4 regions of the Erwinia sorbitola genome follow, and region 3 is predicted to be linked to each of the others. Evidence: predicted binding sites of a transcription regulator. Region 3 holds the regulator's gene; each other region holds the start of a gene.
The links. The regulator PurR, encoded in region 3, represses purine synthesis genes. The targets are predictions, from matches to a motif close to CANGCAAACGTTTGCNTG.
Positions count from the first base shown of each region.

Region 1: GN242_RS19320 (NCS2 family permease) is a predicted target of PurR. The motif match lies at 2,673-2,690, and genes of this name have one in related genera.
Region 2: purL (phosphoribosylformylglycinamidine synthase) is a predicted target of PurR. The motif match lies at 2,347-2,364, and genes of this name have one in related genera.
Region 4: purH (bifunctional phosphoribosylaminoimidazolecarboxamide formyltransferase/IMP cyclohydrolase) is a predicted target of PurR. The motif match lies at 2,660-2,677, and genes of this name have one in related genera.

Region 1 is NZ_CP046509.1:4,251,080-4,255,938, reverse strand. It holds gene dgcN (diguanylate cyclase DgcN/YfiN) at 1-693, shown strand, start outside; gene soxS (superoxide response transcriptional regulator SoxS) at 690-1,115, opposite strand; gene soxR (redox-sensitive transcriptional activator SoxR) at 1,208-1,675, shown strand; gene GN242_RS19325 (glutathione S-transferase family protein) at 1,702-2,364, shown strand; gene GN242_RS19320 (NCS2 family permease) at 2,824-4,173, shown strand; gene GN242_RS19315 (Na+/H+ antiporter) at 4,348-4,859, shown strand, end outside.
Region 2 is NZ_CP046509.1:1,131,200-1,136,058, reverse strand. It holds gene purL (phosphoribosylformylglycinamidine synthase) at 1-2,258, opposite strand, end outside; gene mltF (membrane-bound lytic murein transglycosylase MltF) at 2,529-3,986, shown strand; gene tadA (tRNA adenosine(34) deaminase TadA) at 3,978-4,475, opposite strand; gene yfhb (phosphatidylglycerophosphatase C) at 4,547-4,859, opposite strand, start outside.
Region 3 is NZ_CP046509.1:2,055,351-2,060,209, reverse strand. It holds gene GN242_RS09230 (C40 family peptidase) at 1-884, shown strand, start outside; gene cydH (cytochrome bd-I oxidase subunit CydH) at 949-1,038, opposite strand; gene purR (HTH-type transcriptional repressor PurR) at 1,335-2,360, shown strand; gene punR (DNA-binding transcriptional activator PunR) at 2,378-3,295, opposite strand; gene punC (purine nucleoside transporter PunC) at 3,410-4,621, shown strand.
Region 4 is NZ_CP046509.1:4,343,622-4,348,480, reverse strand. It holds gene purD (phosphoribosylamine--glycine ligase) at 1-911, opposite strand, end outside; gene purH (bifunctional phosphoribosylaminoimidazolecarboxamide formyltransferase/IMP cyclohydrolase) at 926-2,515, opposite strand; rRNA gene GN242_RS19675 (16S ribosomal RNA) at 3,151-4,693, shown strand; tRNA gene GN242_RS19670 (tRNA-Glu) at 4,765-4,840, shown strand.

The DNA of each region.
Region 1 (4,859 bases), 2.2 Mb from region 3:
AGACGGCGTGCGTTTTCTCAGCGTGTGCCTGCGGCCTCAATCGCCGAGCTGGATAAACTCAGCGGTGATTTCAACAGCCTGCTTGAAGAGCTGGATCTGTGGCAGCGTCATCTGAAGCATGAGAACGACTCGCTGACCCATCAGACGCTGCATGATGGATTGACCGGGCTGCCAAACCGAAAGGCGTTCGAACAGCAGCTACAGTCATTACTGAACGATCCACAGACACGCCAGCAGGTTAGCGTGCTGTTTATTGACGGCGACCGGTTTAAACAGATTAACGACCGCTACGGCCATGCGGCGGGCGACCATGTGCTGATGGTAACGGCAGAACGTCTGCGCGCACGCCTGCGTAACGGCGATCTGGTGGCGCGGCTTGGTGGTGATGAATTTGCCGTGCTGTTATCCACGGCCCAACAGGAAGAGCAGGTGGCACAGGTCGCACGCGATATTATCGAAGCGATGCGCCCGCCTATCTCACTGCCGGAGGGCATTCAGGTTGTGCAGTCGTTAAGCGTTGGCGTGGCGCTGGCGAAGAACCACAGCTCACCTGAAGCGCTGATTGCGCAGGCGGATGCGGCGATGTATCACATTAAGGAGCTGGGCGGTGGCTGGTTCTTATCGCCATCCTGGTGGGGGCAGGAACGACAGGGAGTGCCACCACAGGAGGCGGCGGCATCGTTTAATCGTTAGCTACAGGTCGGGCAGGATTTTTCGCTGATGCGCTGGCTAAAGCTGCTGGTGGCGTAGTCACCACAGTCAAAGCTCCAGCTGCTGCGCTTCACAGGGGCATGGCGCATACTGCTGCGATATGCGGTCGGCGTCTGTGAGAACTGGCGGCGGAAAACCCGCGAGAAGGTCTGCTGAGAGTCATAACCGTACTGCATTGCAATATCAAATACCGGGCGCTGTGTCAGACGTAAAGCTTCAGCGGCCAGCGTCAGACGGCGTTCACGAATATAGCCACCCAGCGTCTGTTTCGTTACGGAACGGAACATACGCTGCAAATGCCATTTCGAATAGCCCGATTTTGCCGCCACTTCATCAATCGACAGAGTCTTATCCAGATTATTATCGATCCAGTCAGTCAGGGTGCTGATGATGTCGTCATGCATACATTTTTTCTCCCAGGTCTCTGCGTCAACAGGTCGCGTACTCAATGGTTGCTGAGTATAATTCCTCAAGTTAACTTGAGGTAAAGCGCTAAATGAAAAAAATTCTCAGCAATCCCAATAAGCGCGAACTGACCCCCGGCGACGTTGCACAGCGCTGCGGTGTGGCCGTTTCGACGCTACATTTCTATGAAAGCAAAGGATTAATCAGCAGCTTCCGCAACCCGGGAAACCAGCGCCGCTATACGCGAGACGTACTGCGGCGCGTGGCGGTGATCAAGATAGCCCAGCGCATCGGCATTCCCCTGGCCACCATCAGCGACAGTCTGATGCAGTACTCCCCCGGAAAAAGGATGACCACCAAAGAGTGGGCGGTGCTGTCGCAGCAGTGGCGCGATGAGCTGGACAGGCGTATCGAAACGTTGATCCACCTGCGCGATGATCTGGATGGCTGCATTGGCTGCGGCTGCCTGTCGATGGAGGACTGCCCGCTGCGAAATCCAAACGATCGTCTGAGCGAGCAGGGTACCGGAGCGATTTTGCTTGATGTGAAGAGTGTTTAACTATACTCAGGCTTTAAGGAGAAAATATGATCACCGTACACCATCTGAATAATTCGCGATCGCAGCGCGTCCTCTGGCTGCTGGAAGAGCTGGACGTGCCGTACCAGATTAAGCGCTATCAGCGTGAGGCCAGTATGCTGGCGCCACCGGAGCTGAAAAAAGTCCATCCGCTGGGTAAATCTCCGGTGATCACCGATGAAAATCGCGTGGTGGCAGAGTCCGGCGCTATCCTTGAATACCTTGAAGCGCATTACGATACCGAAAGCAGGCTGAAACTTTTCGATGAGGAAGAGGTGATCCAGTCGCGTTACTGGCTGCACTACGCAGAAGGTTCTCTGATGCCGCTGCTGGTGATGAAACTGATCTTCAGCCGGATGGGAAAAGCGCCGGTACCCTGGCTGCTGCGCCCCATCGGCAGCGCTTTTGGTAAAGGTGTACAGAAGGGCTATCTTGACCCGCAGATCGCCACCCATCGCCAGTTTATCGAGCAGCATCTGGCCAGCCATGCATGGTTTGCGGGCAGCCGCTTCAGTATTGCTGACGTACAGATGAGTTTCCCCCTGCAGGCGCTGACTGCACGCGGTGGCGCGGCTGACAGTCCTGCTATTCAGGCCTGGTTGCAGAAGGTGCAAAGCCGCGCAGCCTGGCAGCGGGCGCTGCAAAAGGGCGGCGAGATTAGCCTCGATTAATCCCTTTTCTCACCCGTAGCGAACCACGTTTCAGCTTTGCATCGCGGCGGCCATCATAAGAAAGCGCTATTAGAGGGCAGAGGGAGCTGCCGTTACCATCAGAAGTCTGATGGGCTGATGCGGGCATTAATCAATAATTATGCAAATTTTAGCGATAACAAGTGTTGAAAATGCACTATTAAACACAGGATAATCGTTTGCGTATCCCCTAATCGTCTTCAGGTTGCAGATGCGCTTACCGCCTTACTGCGCCATGACAGCTTTCGGGGGATCAACATGCACGGCAATTTAGCAATTTTTTGCGTGGATAAGTAAACGTTTGCCTTTATCCGGACTGCACCTCGCCCTGAGGTTTTTGTTCCGTGTATATTGCGCCAGGGATGCAAACGTTCGATACCCTCCCACTTGAGGTGGGGATAACCACACAGTGATAACTCATAAGAAATTCAGAGGATTACGATGTCAACGCCTTCTCAACCGGCCAGCGGCTCCCTAGACGCCTGGTTCAAAATTTCTGCGCGCGGCAGTAGCATTCGTCAGGAAATCCTGGCGGGTCTGACGACCTTCCTGGCGATGGTCTATTCGGTAATTGTAGTGCCTTCAATGCTGGGTAAAGCAGGCTTCCCGCCAGCGGCGGTTTTTGTGGCGACCTGCCTGGTGGCCGGTTTTGGTTCACTGCTGATGGGGCTGTGGGCAAATCTGCCGATGGCAATTGGCTGTGCGATTTCGCTAACGGCGTTTACCGCTTTTAGTCTGGTGCTGGGTCAGCATATCAGCGTACCCGTTGCGCTGGGTGCGGTATTCCTGATGGGGATACTGTTTACTCTGATCTCGGCCACCGGCATCCGCGCCTGGATACTGCGAAATCTGCCAATGGGCGTAGCGCACGGCACAGGGGTGGGTATTGGCCTGTTTCTGCTGCTGATTGCCGCTGACGGTGTCGGCCTGGTGGTCAAAAACCCAGGCCCAGGCCTGCCGGTGGCACTCGGTCATTTTCCCTCTTTCCCGGTAGTGATGTCGCTGGTGGGGCTGGCGGTGATTTTTGGTCTGGAGAAACTGCGTGTGCCTGGCGGTATCCTGCTGACCATTATTGCTATCTCGGTTCTTGGACTGATCTTCGATCCGGCGGTGAGCTATCAGGGGCTGTTCGCGATGCCAAGCCTGAGCGATGCGCAGGGGAATTCCCTGGTGTTTAGCCTGGATATTCTCGGAGCGTTAAAACCGGCCGTGCTGCCAAGCGTGCTGGCGCTGGTGATGACGGCGGTATTTGATGCCACCGGTACCATCCGTGCCGTGGCCGGTCAGGCAAACCTGCTGGATAAAGACAATCAGATCATCAACGGCGGTAAGGCTCTGACCAGTGACTCACTGAGCAGCATCTTCTCAGGCCTGGTCGGTGCCGCTCCTGCGGCGGTATATATTGAGTCAGCAGCCGGAACGGCAGCCGGTGGAAAAACCGGCCTGACGGCAATTGTGGTCGGCGTGCTGTTCCTGATGATCCTGTTCCTGTCGCCGCTGGCGTATCTTGTGCCGGGTTACGCAACAGCACCGGCGCTGATGTATGTCGGCCTGCTGATGTTAAGCAACGTCTCTAAAATCGACTTCAGCGACTTTGTCGATGCCATGTCCGGTCTGCTGGCGGCGGTATTTATCGTACTGACCTGTAACATCGTAACCGGCATTATGCTTGGCTTCGCTTCGCTGGTGATTGGCCGTGTTTTTGCTGGCGAGTGGCGCAAGCTCAACCTTGGCACAGTAATCATTGCGGTAGCATTGGTCGCTTTCTATGCAGGCGGCTGGGCGATTTAATCCTGTCCCGGGGCCGGAATCACCGGCCCCACCTTCAGATACCACTGATTTTCCCTCTATACGCACATCCTGTTTTTCATCGCTTCCCTAATTTGTTTTACTATCTCACATGGCATTAACATTCAATGCCTGAATCTGTTTCAAGCCTTCCGGAAGACGTATAAAAAGGAACTCATGGAAATCTTCTTTACCATCCTCATTCTGATGCTTGTTGTGTCGCTGTCAGGCGTCGCTGCGCGTATTATTCCCTTTCAAATTCCTCTGCCGCTGGTACAGATTGCCATGGGAGCATTGCTCGCCTGGCCGACCTTTGGCCTGCATGTCGATTTTGATCCGGAACTGTTTTTAGTGCTGTTTATTCCGCCGCTGCTGTTTGCTGATGGCTGGAAAACACCGACCAGCGAGTTTTTGCATCACGGGCGCGAGATCCTCGGCCTGGCGTTGATGCTGGTGCTGATAACCGTCGTCGGTATTGGTTACCTGATTTACTGGCTGGTGCCGGGTATTCCGCTGCTGCCAGCATTTGCCCTGGCGGCGGTGCTGTCGCCGACCGATGCCGTGGCGCTCTCCGGCATTGTTGGTGAGGGCCGTATCCCGAAAAAAATCATGGGGATTCTACAGGGCGAGGCGTTGATGAACGACGCGTCCGGCCTGGTGTCGCTGAAGTTTGCTGTCGCTGTGGCAAT
Region 2 (4,859 bases), 920 kb from region 3:
TACAGGCCGGCATCTTCCCCCGGGTGACCAGCAGCAGCCATCCAGTTAGCGGAAAGCTTGATACGCGTCAGCGGGCCAATCTCAGTTGCCGCGATGTTGGTAATCGCCTCACCCACGGCCAGACGGCCGGAAGCAGCAAAGTCCAGCAGCGCAACCGGGGCACGTTCACCCAGCGCCATCGCCTCACCGTAGTAGCTATCGAGGCTGGCGGTAGTCACCGCACAGTTCGCCACCGGGATCTGCCACGGCCCCACCATCTGGTCACGGGCAACCATTCCGGTTACCGAGCGGTCGCCAATAGTGATCAGGAAGGTTTTTTCCGCAACAGTCGGCAGGTGCAGTACGCGATTAACCGCGTCAGCCACGCTGATGCCGTCCCGCACCAGCGCCTCGCCTTTCACTTTCAGCGTGGTGACGTCGCGGGTCATTTTCGGGGTTTTACCCAGCAGCACGTCCAGCGGCATATCAATAGGCGTGTTGCCGAAATGGCTGTCAGAGAGCGACAGGTGCATCTCTTCGGTTGCTTCACCGATAACGGCGTAAGGCGCGCGTTCGCGTTTGCACAGTGCATCAAACAGCGGCAGGCTGTCCGGGGAGACGGCCAGCACGTAACGCTCCTGCGATTCGTTACACCACACTTCCAGCGGGCTCATGCCTGGCTCATCATTAAGGATGTCGCGCAGGTTGAAACGACCGCCGCGCTCGCCATCACTCACCAGCTCAGGCATGGCATTGGACAGGCCGCCCGCGCCGACGTCATGGATAAAGAGAATCGGGTTCTCTTCGCCCAGCTGCCAGCAACGGTCGATAACTTCCTGACAACGGCGTTCCATTTCAGGGTTATCACGCTGTACGGAAGCAAAGTCGAGGTCGGCATCAGACTGGCCGGAAGCCATTGACGAAGCCGCGCCGCCGCCAAGGCCGATATTCATTGCCGGGCCGCCCAGTACAATCAGTTTGGCACCGATGGTGATTTCGCCCTTCTGCACGTGATCGGCACGGATGTTGCCAATGCCGCCTGCCAGCATTACCGGCTTGTGGTAGCCGCGCAGCTCCTCACCATTGTGGCTGTTAACGCGCTCTTCATAGGTACGGAAGTAACCATTCAGTGCCGGACGACCAAATTCATTATTAAATGCTGCGCCGCCCAGAGGGCCTTCGGTCATGATATCCAGTGCAGTTACGATGCGATCCGGCTTACCGAAATCCTCTTCCCATGGTTGTTCAAAACCAGGAATACGCAGGTTCGATACTGAGAAGCCCACCAGGCCTGCTTTCGGCTTGGCGCCTCGCCCGGTTGCGCCTTCATCACGAATCTCACCGCCGGATCCCGTCGCGGCGCCAGGCCACGGAGAAATAGCCGTTGGGTGGTTGTGAGTTTCTACCTTCATCAGAATATGTGCATCTTCCTGATGGAAGTCGTAGTGCCCCTGCGGATCTGCGTAGAAGCGCCCTACCTGAGAACCTTCCATCACCGCTGCGTTGTCTTTATAGGCAGACAGCACGTGATCCGGGGTTTTCTCAAAGGTATTTTTGATCATCTTGAACAGCGACTTGGGCTGCGGTTTACCGTCAATCACCCAGTCAGCGTTGAAAATTTTGTGGCGGCAGTGCTCAGAGTTTGCCTGAGCAAACATATACAGCTCGATATCGTTCGGGTTGCGTCCGAGTTTTTCAAACGCGTCCAGCAGGTAGTCGATTTCATCGTCAGCCAGTGCCAGACCCAGTTTGATATTGGCCTGAACCAGTGCGTTGCGACCTTCACCCAGCACATCAACGCTTTGCAGTGGAGCAGGTTGATGATGAGCAAACAGTGCTTCTGCCTGATTCAGGTCTGCAAAAACGGTTTCCATCATGCGATCATGAAGCAGTGCAGCCAGTTCCCCCCACTGTGCTTCAGTAAGCTGTGGTGCCTGTACATAGAAGGCCATACCGCGCTCAAGGCGCACGACCTGCGGCAGGTCACAATTATGGGCGATATCTGTCGCTTTTGAAGACCACGGCGAAATAGTTCCGGGGCGCGGCGTTACCAGCAGCAGGCGGCCTTCCGGGGTATGTTCAGCGAGAGAGGGGCCGTATTTCAGCAGACGCTGCAAGCGGGATTTTTCATCCTCGCTCAGTGACGCGCTGACATCAGCAAAATGGACATACTCAGCGTAAATGTCACTCACCGGCAGGTGAGCATCCTGAAAGCGGGCCAGCAGTTTGTTAATACGAAATGCCGACAGAGCGGGCGAACCACGCAGAATTTCCATCATTAAAGATCTCTCGTCTCGAAGCGCCGGGCGACGCTTCATTGGGCGCAACAGGGGAAAACGGGCGCTATTATAGTGAATCCGCACCGGTTACGAAACCGTTTGCGCAGAATTAATCGCTATAAGGAATTGGCTGAAAAACACACAAAACAGGTGGAATTCAGTTGCGGAGCTGCGCGGAGTTGCGCAGAATGCCCCACTCTCAGGACTAATTATAGACCACAAATACTGCCATAAAAGACAGATACCTGAGAATCACCGAGAGATAACTATTTGAAACGCCTTAAATTTAATTATCTGTTGGTCGGAATGATCACCGTGCTTCTTGCGCTTGCACTGTGGCCCTCGATACCGTGGTACGGCGGTTCGACTGACCGTATCGCACAGATAAAATCGCGGGGAGTATTACGTGTCAGCACGATACACTCCCCTTTGACTTACTACACAGTCAACAAATCCCCAGCGGGTATGGACTACGAGCTGGCAAAGCGCTTCGCCAATTATTTAGGGGTTAAGCTAGAAGTCACCGTTCGCCCAAATCTTGGCGACCTGTTTGACGACCTTGAAGATGATAAAGCTGACATGCTGGCGGCAGGTTTGATTTACAATAATGAGCGACTGGCGCGTTTTCGCGCTGGCCCGTCTTACTACTCCGTCTCTCAGCAGCTGGTCTACCGCATCGGTACGCCACGGCCAAAGAATCTGGGCGATCTTAAAGGTCGTCTGACGGCGGCATCAGGCTCCGCTTATTTGTCGACCCTGCGCGATGTAAAAGCTCATCAGTATCCTGATCTGGACTGGGCAATTTCGACCGATCAGACCCCTCAGGGCCTGCTGGAGGCGGTTGCTGATGGCAAGCTCGACTATACGGTGGGAGATTCAGTTACCATCGCACTGATGCAGAGGATCCATCCTCAGCTGGCGGTGGCTTTTGATATCACCGATGAAGAGCCGGTCACCTGGTATGTGCAGCGTGAGCAGGACGATAGTATGAACGCAGCGCTGCTGGATTTCTTCAACCAGATGGGTGAAGAAGGCGCAATGGCGCGGCTGGATGAGAAATACCTCGGTCACGTTGGTACATTCGACTATGTTGATACCCGTACCTTCCTGCGAGCAATTGATGGAACGCTACCGGATATCAAGCCGCTGTTTGAGAAGTACGCCCAGACTATTGACTGGCGTTTACTGGCCGCTATCTCTTATCAGGAGTCTCACTGGAACCCGCAGGCCACTTCTCCGACGGGTGTACGCGGCCTGATGATGCTGACGCGCAATACTGCCGATAGCCTGAATGTCAGCGACAGAACGGATCCCGAGCAGAGCATTCGTGGTGGCAGTGAGTATCTGGTGCGAATGATGGAAAAGGTGCCGTCTACCATTCCTGAAGATGAGCGCATCTGGTTTGCACTGGCGGCTTATAATATGGGCTATGCCCATATGCTCGACGCACGTAAGCTGACGGATAAACAGAAAGGTAACCCGGATAGCTGGGCCGATGTGAAGATTCGTCTGCCCATGTTAAGCCAGAAGCGCTATTACAGCCAGACCAGCTACGGTTATGCACGCGGCCATGAGGCCTATGCCTATGTGGAAAATATCCGCAAATATCAAATCAGTCTGGTGGGTTACCTACAGGATCAGGAGAGAAAGCTGGCGCAGCAGGCGGCAACAGAAGCCGAACTGGGCAGCGGCTACCCCACGGTGGCCGCGAAAATCGCGTTAAACTAAACCTGAATTTTTCTGGCGCTGCGCTTTTTTCTCAGCGCGGCGCTGGCGGAAAAAATCACTCAGCAGCGCAGCACACTCCTCAGCCAGAATCCCATGCTCAAACTTAACCTGGTGATTCATTCCGGGATGGCCCAGCACATCCAGCAGGGAGCCTGCCGCGCCTGTTTTTGCATCGCGCGCGCCAAACACCAGCCGCCCAATACGGCTATGCACCATCGCACCGGCACACATAACACAGGGTTCCAGCGTGACGTAAAGCGTGGTATCCAGCAGCCGGTAGTTTTCAATGACTTTCCCGCCCTGACGAATGGCCATCATCTCAGCATGAGCAGTGGGATCATGATGGCCTATGGGACGGTTCCAACCTTCGCCAATGACCCGTCCCTGATGCACCAGTACGGCCCCCACGGGCACCTCGCCCTCCTCCCAGGCCCGTTGCGCCAGTTGAAGCGCATGGCGCATCCAGAATTCATCGTTATTATCGGTCACCTGAGTCTCCAGCAAAAAAAAGCGCGGCATTATATCGTTAGTTGCCGCTGAGAGACTATCCCATCGCGCGCTTATTCCAGCTGCTGCAATTCACCGCCAGGCGTGACCCGGAAACGGTGCTGGCAGAAGAACAGTAAAGGATTGTCCTGCTTGCTGTCGCTGTAGCCGCTGTAAAGCTGTAACGGCGTGCCGATTTGCTCTTCCAGTTGCGCCACCTTTTCATGGCCCAGGCAGCGCATTGCCAGCACCCTGCCACCATAAGCGCGTGACATCTGGCTGGCGATCAGTTTCACCCTTGGCAAAAATGCCGAATCAAAATAGACCTGCTCCACCAGCGGCTGCGGCGAGCCGGTGATGAGCCAGACATCGGCATCTTCGCTGCTA
Region 3 (4,859 bases):
TCTTCATACTGGCTTTCACCCAGCTATTTTTCAATATGGCGCACGCATCGCCACATGCCCCTATTAATGCAAATCAGCAGAAAGCTGATAGCAACAGTGCTCACGCAGACGATCGCCGTAAACGTCGCCCGGTCAAAACCACATCGACCAAAAAAGCGAAAGAACCTGTGGTTAAAAAAACCAAGGTTACCGCTAAAAAAGAACCCACTCGCGCCGCCACCAAAAAAGAGCCATCTAAAGCTGCGCGCCTCGTTCTGGCAAAAAAACTGAAAGATAAAGAGAAGAAAAAAACTGCCGTTGAACCGCCGCGCAAGTTAAAGGCAGAGAAACAGACGCTGAGTAAAAAACTCGCTGCTAATAAGAAAGCGGGTAAAAAGTTATATGGCCGTAAACGCGCGGGTAGCAAAACAGTCGAAAGTGACATGACTGAACCGGGCAGCGCCCCGCTGAAACTCAGTAAGGCTCACCGTGCGCGCTATCAGAAAGCCCGCGAAACCGCGATGAATAAGTTGATGGGGCAGCTTGGTAAGCCTTATCAATGGGGCGGCACCTCACCCAAAACCGGTTTCGATTGCAGTGGCCTGGTGTGGTACGCCTATAAAGACCTGGTTAAATTCAAGATCCCCCGCACTGCTAATGAAATGTATCACTTGCGCGATGCCGCTGCGATTAAGCGCGATGAGTTAGAGAAAGGCGACCTGGTGTTCTTCCGTATTAACGGACGCGGAACCGCTGACCATGTTGGCGTCTATCTTGGGGGCGGCAAATTTATCCAGTCACCGCGTACCGGGAAGGATATTCAGGTCAGCGCATTGAGCGAGGATTACTGGCAGGAACACTACATCGGCGCGCGCCGTATGATGACGCCTAAAACCATTCGCTGATGTAAAGCCATTGCCATTTAGATAAAGGTTATACGGGAAGAGAGTTACCCCTTCCCGTTAGGATTTAGTGCATTACAGCCGTAAAACTAAACGCAATAATCATCAGCAGTGAACCCACAACAGCAATAGCTGTCATTTTCATATCAGTGTTCATCCCCTCTCCTTAATAACCTTGTTATTTGTAAGCCAACATATTTTCCCACAGTTACCTGTAAAAATCTCGTTTTCTGCGCGCAGCCTTGTTAGAATTCGTCCTTTCCGTTGCGCAACAGACCCGGGAACTTTTTTTTAGCCAGTACTGCATGTCACTCTACGGACGATTCTACCCCTTCCAGCCCCTTTGAGACAGCACCTAAATTTATTCTGTTCGGGCAGGAATGGCTGTACCCAGGCAAACGTTTAACCAATTAGTTATCAAGATGTTATGATAACACCAGGAGTACGATTTTAATGGCAACAATTAAGGATGTGGCAAAGCGCGCAGGTGTTTCAACCACCACAGTGTCCCACGTTATTAATAAAACGCGCTTTGTAGCCGAAGAGACGCGCGAAGCGGTGTGGGCAGCAATTAAAGAGTTGCACTATTCCCCCAGCGCCGTGGCTCGCAGTCTTAAGGTCAACCACACCAAAACTATTGGTCTGCTGGCAACATCCAGTGAAGCCCCCTATTTTGCTGAGATTATTGAAGCGATTGAAAACCGCTGCTTTGCCAAAGGCTATACGCTGATTTTAGGCAACGCGCATAATGACCTGCAAAAGCAGCAGGCGTACCTGTCGATGATGGCGCAAAAGCGCGTTGATGGCCTGCTGGTTATGTGTTCAGAGTATCCCGATACGCTAATCTCCATGCTGGAAGATAATCGCAATATTCCAATGGTGGTTATGGACTGGGGCGAGTCGCGCGGTGATTTCACCGATAGCGTACAGGATAATGCCTTTGAAGGGGGCTATCTGGCTGGGCGTTATTTGATTGAGCGCGGGCACCGCGATATCGGTGCGATTCCGGGACAGCTTGAGCGTAATACCGGCGGCGGTCGCCATGCGGGATTCCTCAAAGCGCTGGCAGAAGCGGGGATCACCCTGCGCGATGAGTGGCTGGTGCAAGGTGACTTTGAACCCGAGTCAGGTTATCGCGCCATGCAACAGATTTTATCGCAAAAACAGCGCCCGACAGCCATTTTTTGCGGCGGCGATATTATGGCAATGGGGGCGATTTGCGCAGCAGATGAGATGGGGCTGCGCGTGCCGCAGGATATTTCGGTGATCGGTTATGATAACGTGCGCAACGCGCGTTACTTTACCCCTGCGCTGACGACCGTACACCAGCCAAAAGAGCGCCTGGGTGAAACTGCCTTTGATATGCTGCTCGATCGCATCACCAGCAAGCGCGAAGAGCCGCAGACCATTGAAGTTCATCCATCGCTGATTGAGCGCCGCTCCGTTGCCGATGGCCCGTACCGCGACTATCGTCGATAAGCTCTGTCCCCACCCGGCTACAGGCCGGGTTGTTCACTCAGCCATTCAGCGTTAAGCGTTTCCGTGTTCCCCAGATATTCAAGCAGCCAGTTTAATGCAGGCGATGCGCTTTGCTCTGACCAGCTGAGATAGCAGGGGCTGTCAGGAAACGCTGCTGTCAGCGTCAGTTCGCCGAGAACCCCCTGCTGCAACCACGGTTGCGCAAAATGCCCGGGCACCATCCCCACGCACAAACCGGCGCGCAGGCAGTCAAAAGCACTCTCCCAATCGGGCACCACCAGCCGCCGCTGGTTATCCAGCGTCCAGGTGGTGCGTTTTGGTAATGCGCGTGCGGTGTCCTCCAGTACCAGTGATGGCCACTCGCGGATCAGCGCCTCGCTTAACGGGCCATCCTGACTGAATAATGGATGTTCAGTTTGCACCACGCAACGCCAGTTGAGGCTTCCCATATCACGATAGGCAAAGCGCCCTTTGACCGGGATCGCCTGGGTTGCTCCGATCGCCACGTCCACGCGACCATCTGCCAGCGCATCCCACACCCCGTTAAAAACTTCTGGCATGATATGCAGTTCCATATCCGGAAAACGCCGATAAAAATCCACCACCAGCTGCCGGGTGCGGGCCGGGCGCACAATCCGGTCGACAGCAATATTGATTTGCCCGCGCCAGCCGTTAGCCACCTGCTGGCAGCGGATACGGGTGACGAGCATTTTTTTGATAACAGCCCGCCCTTCTTCAATAAAAACACGACCTGCCTCTGTCAGTACCACATCGCGATGACGACGTTCAAACAGGCTGATTGCCAGCCACTCTTCCATCTGACGCACGGTATAACTGATCGCCGAGGGTACGCGATGCAGCTCTGCCGCCGCAGAGGTAAAGCTGCCCGTTCTGGCGACAGCATCAATCACTTCCAGAGAATGTTCAGACCACATATTTTTGCCTTCAATATTTTTCACTGCAACCCGCTAATATTAACGTTTCACAGGTGACTCAGCACGAGATTAAACTCCACACGTAAAAAAATTGTCTGATAAGAGTTAATAAATATGCGTTCCAAAGGATTTATGATTTACCTTGCGCTGCTCAGTATGCTGGGCTTCCTTGCTACTGATATGTACCTGCCCGCATTTGGCGTGATGCAGCAGGATCTGCAAACAGGTGCCGGAGCCATCAGCGCCAGCCTGAGTATCTTCCTCGCCGGTTTTGCCTGCGCCCAGCTGGTATGGGGCCCGCTTTCTGACCGCATCGGTCGCAAGCCGGTATTAATCATGGGCCTGAGCCTGTTTATTATTGGCTGTGCGGCCATGCTGTGGGTAGAGTCTGCCTTTTGGCTGCTGGCCATGCGTTTCCTTCAGGCGGTAGGTGTCTGTGCCGCAGCGGTAAGCTGGCAGGCGCTGGTGGTTGACCGTTACAGCGGCCCGCAGGCCAACCGCGTGTTTGCCACCATAATGCCGCTGGTTGCACTCTCCCCCGCGCTGGCACCGCTGCTGGGTGCATGGCTGTTGCAACATTTTTCATGGCGCTCTATTTTCGTCGTCCTGCTGCTGGTTAGCGTCACGCTGCTGATTCCTACGCTGCGACTGCCATCAAGACCGCTGGTGGATAAAGCGGCGGTAAAGCCCCCCGCACCCGGCTTTTTCACCCTGCTAAAGTCGCCGGTATACAGCGGGAACGTGGCGATTTATGCCGCCTGTTCCGCCAGTTTCTTTGCATGGCTGACCGGCTCACCATTTATCCTGGGTAATCTTGGCTTAACACCTGCGGATATCGGTTTGAGCTACGTTCCGCAAACTGCGGCGTTTCTTATTGGTGGGTTTGGCTGCCGGGCCCTGCTGAATCACTATGCCGGGCGTCAGTTGCTGCCATGGCTGCTGGCATTCTACACGCTGAGTACCGTTGCGCTTTATCTGGTGTCACATCAGTCACAGCCTTCACTGTTTGCGCTGCTGCTGCCGTTCTGCGGTATGGCGATGGCAAATGGTGCGATCTATCCTGTTGTCGTCTCCAGTGCTCTACTGCCCTTCCCCCAGGCTACCGGCAAGGCCGCTGCGTTACAGAATATGTTGCAGCTCGGCCTCTGCTTTTTAGCCAGTCTGGCCGTGTCTGCATGGATTCAGTCGCCGCTGCGCACAACAACGCTGGTGATGGCGAGCACCATCGTTCTGGCTGTAATCGGTTACCTTGTCCAACGCTCTGCGGAGCAAAAGCAGGCGCTTCACCGCACTGACGGCCAGGTAAAATCTTGTAAAAACATTTAATTAGCACACTAACAATAATGCGTTGAATATTGCTGTGCGTGAGCATATACTTCATAGCGCATTATAAAATAACAACTTAACAACATTTTTGAGTGGATGGTGGCTTCTGGTCATCGTCCACTGTTAGATTCTGACAAGGTTGTCATGATGTTGTTCCGCGTGACTCAGTTACGACCTCTGCCAGATTCAAATCAAACCTCTTTTTTAACGTCGGATATCAGACCGCGGCATGTGCCGT
Region 4 (4,859 bases), 2.3 Mb from region 3:
TTAAGACGCAGCATGATTGGCTGAGTTTCTGGATCGCCAAAGCGGCAGTTGAACTCGATCACTTTTGGCTGGCCGCTTTTATCGATCATCAGACCGGCATACAGGAAGCCGGTATAAACATTCCCTTCGTCTGCCATACCGCGCACCGTTGGCCAGATAACCTCGTCCATCACGCGCTGGTGGATCTCATCGGTCACCACCGGAGCAGGAGAGTAAGCGCCCATACCGCCCGTATTCGGTCCGGTATCGCCGTCGCCAACGCGTTTATGATCCTGGCTGGTGGCCATTGGCAGCACGTTTTTACCATCTACCATCACGATGAAACTGGCTTCTTCGCCATCGAGGAACTCTTCCACCACAATACGGTGGCCAGCATCGCCAAAGGCGTTCCCGGCCAGCATATCCTGAATGGCGTCTTCAGCTTCCTGCAACGTCATAGCGACAATCACACCTTTACCTGCCGCCAGGCCATCAGCCTTGATGACAATCGGAGCGCCTTTCTGACGTACGTAAGCCAGGGCGGGTTCTACTTCGGTAAAGTTCTGGTATTCACCCGTTGGAATTTTATGGCGTGCAAGGAAGTCTTTGGTAAAGGCTTTCGAACCTTCCAGCTGTGCAGCTGCCTGGGTTGGGCCGAAGATTTTCAGACCGGCAGCGCGGAATGCATCGACCACGCCAATAACCAGTGGTGCTTCCGGGCCTACGATGGTCAAATCGATCTGCTCATCACGGGCAAAGGTCAGCAGGGCAGGAATATCTGTCGGATCGATCGCTACGTTTTGCAGCGCAGGTTCCAGTGCAGTGCCCGCATTACCTGGAGCAACAAAAACAGTTTCAGCCAGTGGCGACTGAGCGGCTTTCCAGGCCAGCGCGTGTTCACGGCCGCCATTACCAATCACTAAAATTTTCATCTGAGGCTCCGTAATTAATGGCGGAAGTGGCGCATGTCGGTAAAGATCATCGCAAGGCCGTGTTCATCAGCGGCGGCGATCACTTCATCATCTCGAATTGATCCCCCTGGCTGAATCACGCAGGTAATACCCACGGCGGCAGCGGCATCGATTCCATCACGGAATGGGAAGAATGCATCAGAGGCCATGGCTGAACCTTTTACTTCCAGACCTTCATCGGCGGCTTTGATACCGGCAATCCTGGCGGAGTAAACACGGCTCATCTGACCTGCGCCTATACCGATGGTCATATTGTCACGTGCATAAACGATGGCGTTAGACTTCACAAACTTGGCCACTTTCCAGCAGAACAGCGCATCATGCAGTTCCTGTTCTGTTGGCTGACGCTGGCTGACAACGCGCAGCTGGCTTTCATTGACCATGCCGAGGTCGCGATCCTGTACCAGCAGGCCACCGTTAACACGTTTGAAGTCCAGACCGGTCTGGCGCTGCTGCCACTGCCCGCAGGTCAGTACGCGCACGTTCTGTTTGGCTGCGGTAACTTTCAGTGCGGCTTCGGTAGCAGAAGGCGCGATGATCACCTCAACGAACTGGCGGCTGATAATCGCCTGCGCTGTTGCTTCATCAAGTTCACGGTTGAAAGCAATAATGCCGCCGAAAGCAGAGGTCGGGTCTGTTTTGTAAGCGCGCTCGTAGGCATCAAGAATCGAACCACCAACCGCCACACCGCATGGGTTAGCATGCTTAACGATGACACAGGCTGGCTGATCAAACTCTTTAACGCACTCCAGCGCGGCATCGGTATCGGCAATGTTGTTATAAGAGAGCGCCTTGCCCTGTACCTGTTGTGCCGTTGCCACGGAAGCTTCGCTAACATTCTCTTCTATATAGAAGGCGGCGTCCTGATGGCTGTTTTCGCCATAACGCATATCCTGCTTCTTAATAAAGTTCAGGTTCAGCGTGCGGGGGAAGCGGCCGGAAGGTTCGGTGGTTTCACCATGGTAGGCAGGAACCAGACTACCGAAGTAGTTAGCAATCATGCTGTCATAGGCTGCGGTATGTTCGAAGGCTTTAATTGCCAGGTCGAAACGGGTAGCCAGCGTCAGCGAGTTATCATTGGCATCAAGCTCGGCCACGATAGTCTGATAATCACTGCTCTTCACCACAATCGCCACGTCTTTATGGTTCTTGGCGGCAGAGCGCACCATGGTAGGGCCGCCGATATCGATGTTTTCTACCGCATCTTCCAGCGAGCAACCTTCGCGGGCTACAGTCTGGGCAAAGGGGTAGAGGTTAACAACAACCATATCAATCGGAGAGATGCTGTGCTCGGCCATGATGGCATCATCCTGGCCGCGACGTCCTAAAATGCCACCATGCACTTTCGGGTGCAGCGTCTTGACGCGTCCATCCATCATTTCCGGGAAACCGGTATAGTCAGACACTTCCGTGACGGGCAGGCCGGCATCTGCCAGCAGACGCGCGGTGCCGCCGGTGGAAAGTAGCTCGACGCCACGTTGAGAAAGCGCCTGAGCGAATTCGAGGATACCGGCTTTGTCAGACACACTGAGCAGTGCGCGGCGTACAGGACGACGTTGTTGCATGAGGTTTATCCCTTGGCTTTGGATCGCATATAAAGAGCGTTATATGAAGCTTACTCTTTTCCTTTCTTCTATATAGAAGAAGAAAAGAGAGATTAAGGTTCATGTAACGCCCCTGAAGGGGCTTCCATTACGCGCGGGCATTGTAGCGAAAACGATTGCGCGATGCTCGTCAAAATTGTGGTCTCAGTATGAATGTGGATAAGTTTGTGCATAACAGGGTATAACAAGGGGTTTTGCTGGGGATTGCAGCAAACAGTCAAATTATCGCAAATTAGCCCTTGTCACCTGTCCAGAACTCCCTATAATGCGCAACCACTGAGACGGCACAACGGCTTACAGGCCAGCGGCTCAGGAGGTTCAGGAAGTATCTGAACCGCCGGAAAAAACTTCTCAAAAAGAAGTTGACTCCGAAGGAGGAAAGCGTAATATACGCCACCTCGCAACTGATGCTTCAGGCACTGATTGCACCGCTCTTTAACAATTTATCAGACAATCTGTGTGGGCACTCGCAGGATTGATATCAGTCACCTCCGGGTGACAAAAAATATCAAGTCTTAAGAGTGAACACATAATGAAATTCATTATGACGTTTTACACTTGAGCATCGCTGCACTTGTTGCAGCAAATCGAACTTTTAATTGAAGAGTTTGATCATGGCTCAGATTGAACGCTGGCGGCAGGCCTAACACATGCAAGTCGGACGGTAGCACAGAGGAGCTTGCTCCTTGGGTGACGAGTGGCGGACGGGTGAGTAATGCCTGGGAAACTGCCCGATGGAGGGGGATAACCACTGGAAACGGTGGCTAATACCGCATAACGTCTTCGGACCAAAGTGGGGGACCTTCGGGCCTCACACCATCGGATGTGCCCAGGTGGGATTAGCTAGTAGGTGAGGTAACGGCTCACCTAGGCGACGATCCCTAGCTGGTCTGAGAGGATGACCAGCCACACTGGGACTGAGACACGGCCCAGACTCCTACGGGAGGCAGCAGTGGGGAATATTGCACAATGGGCGCAAGCCTGATGCAGCCATGCCGCGTGTATGAAGAAGGCCTTCGGGTTGTAAAGTACTTTCAGTGGGGAGGAAGGCAGAGAAGTTAATAGCTTCGCTGATTGACGTTACCCGCAGAAGAAGCACCGGCTAACTCCGTGCCAGCAGCCGCGGTAATACGGAGGGTGCAAGCGTTAATCGGAATTACTGGGCGTAAAGCGCACGCAGGCGGTCTGTCAAGTCGGATGTGAAATCCCCGGGCTCAACCTGGGAACTGCATCCGAAACTGGCAGGCTAGAGTCTTGTAGAGGGGGGTAGAATTCCAGGTGTAGCGGTGAAATGCGTAGAGATCTGGAGGAATACCGGTGGCGAAGGCGGCCCCCTGGACAAAGACTGACGCTCAGGTGCGAAAGCGTGGGGAGCAAACAGGATTAGATACCCTGGTAGTCCACGCCGTAAACGATGTCGACTTGGAGGTTGTGCCCTTGAGGCGTGGCTTCCGGAGCTAACGCGTTAAGTCGACCGCCTGGGGAGTACGGCCGCAAGGTTAAAACTCAAATGAATTGACGGGGGCCCGCACAAGCGGTGGAGCATGTGGTTTAATTCGATGCAACGCGAAGAACCTTACCTGGCCTTGACATCCACGGAATTTTGCAGAGATGCGAAAGTGCCTTCGGGAACCGTGAGACAGGTGCTGCATGGCTGTCGTCAGCTCGTGTTGTGAAATGTTGGGTTAAGTCCCGCAACGAGCGCAACCCTTATCCTTTGTTGCCAGCGGGTAATGCCGGGAACTCAAAGGAGACTGCCGGTGATAAACCGGAGGAAGGTGGGGATGACGTCAAGTCATCATGGCCCTTACGGCCAGGGCTACACACGTGCTACAATGGCGCATACAAAGAGAAGCGACCTCGCGAGAGCAAGCGGACCTCATAAAGTGCGTCGTAGTCCGGATCGGAGTCTGCAACTCGACTCCGTGAAGTCGGAATCGCTAGTAATCGTAGATCAGAATGCTACGGTGAATACGTTCCCGGGCCTTGTACACACCGCCCGTCACACCATGGGAGTGGGTTGCAAAAGAAGTAGGTAGCTTAACCTTCGGGAGGGCGCTTACCACTTTGTGATTCATGACTGGGGTGAAGTCGTAACAAGGTAACCGTAGGGGAACCTGCGGTTGGATCACCTCCTTACCTGAAGATACCTTCCCGCGCAGTGTCCACACAGATTGTCTGATAGAAGTAACGAGCAAAGTAGTACCCGAGTCCCCATCGTCTAGAGGCCCAGGACACTGCCCTTTCACGGCTGTAACAGGGGTTCGAATCCCCTTGGGGACGCCATACCGGTAACGACGTGAAA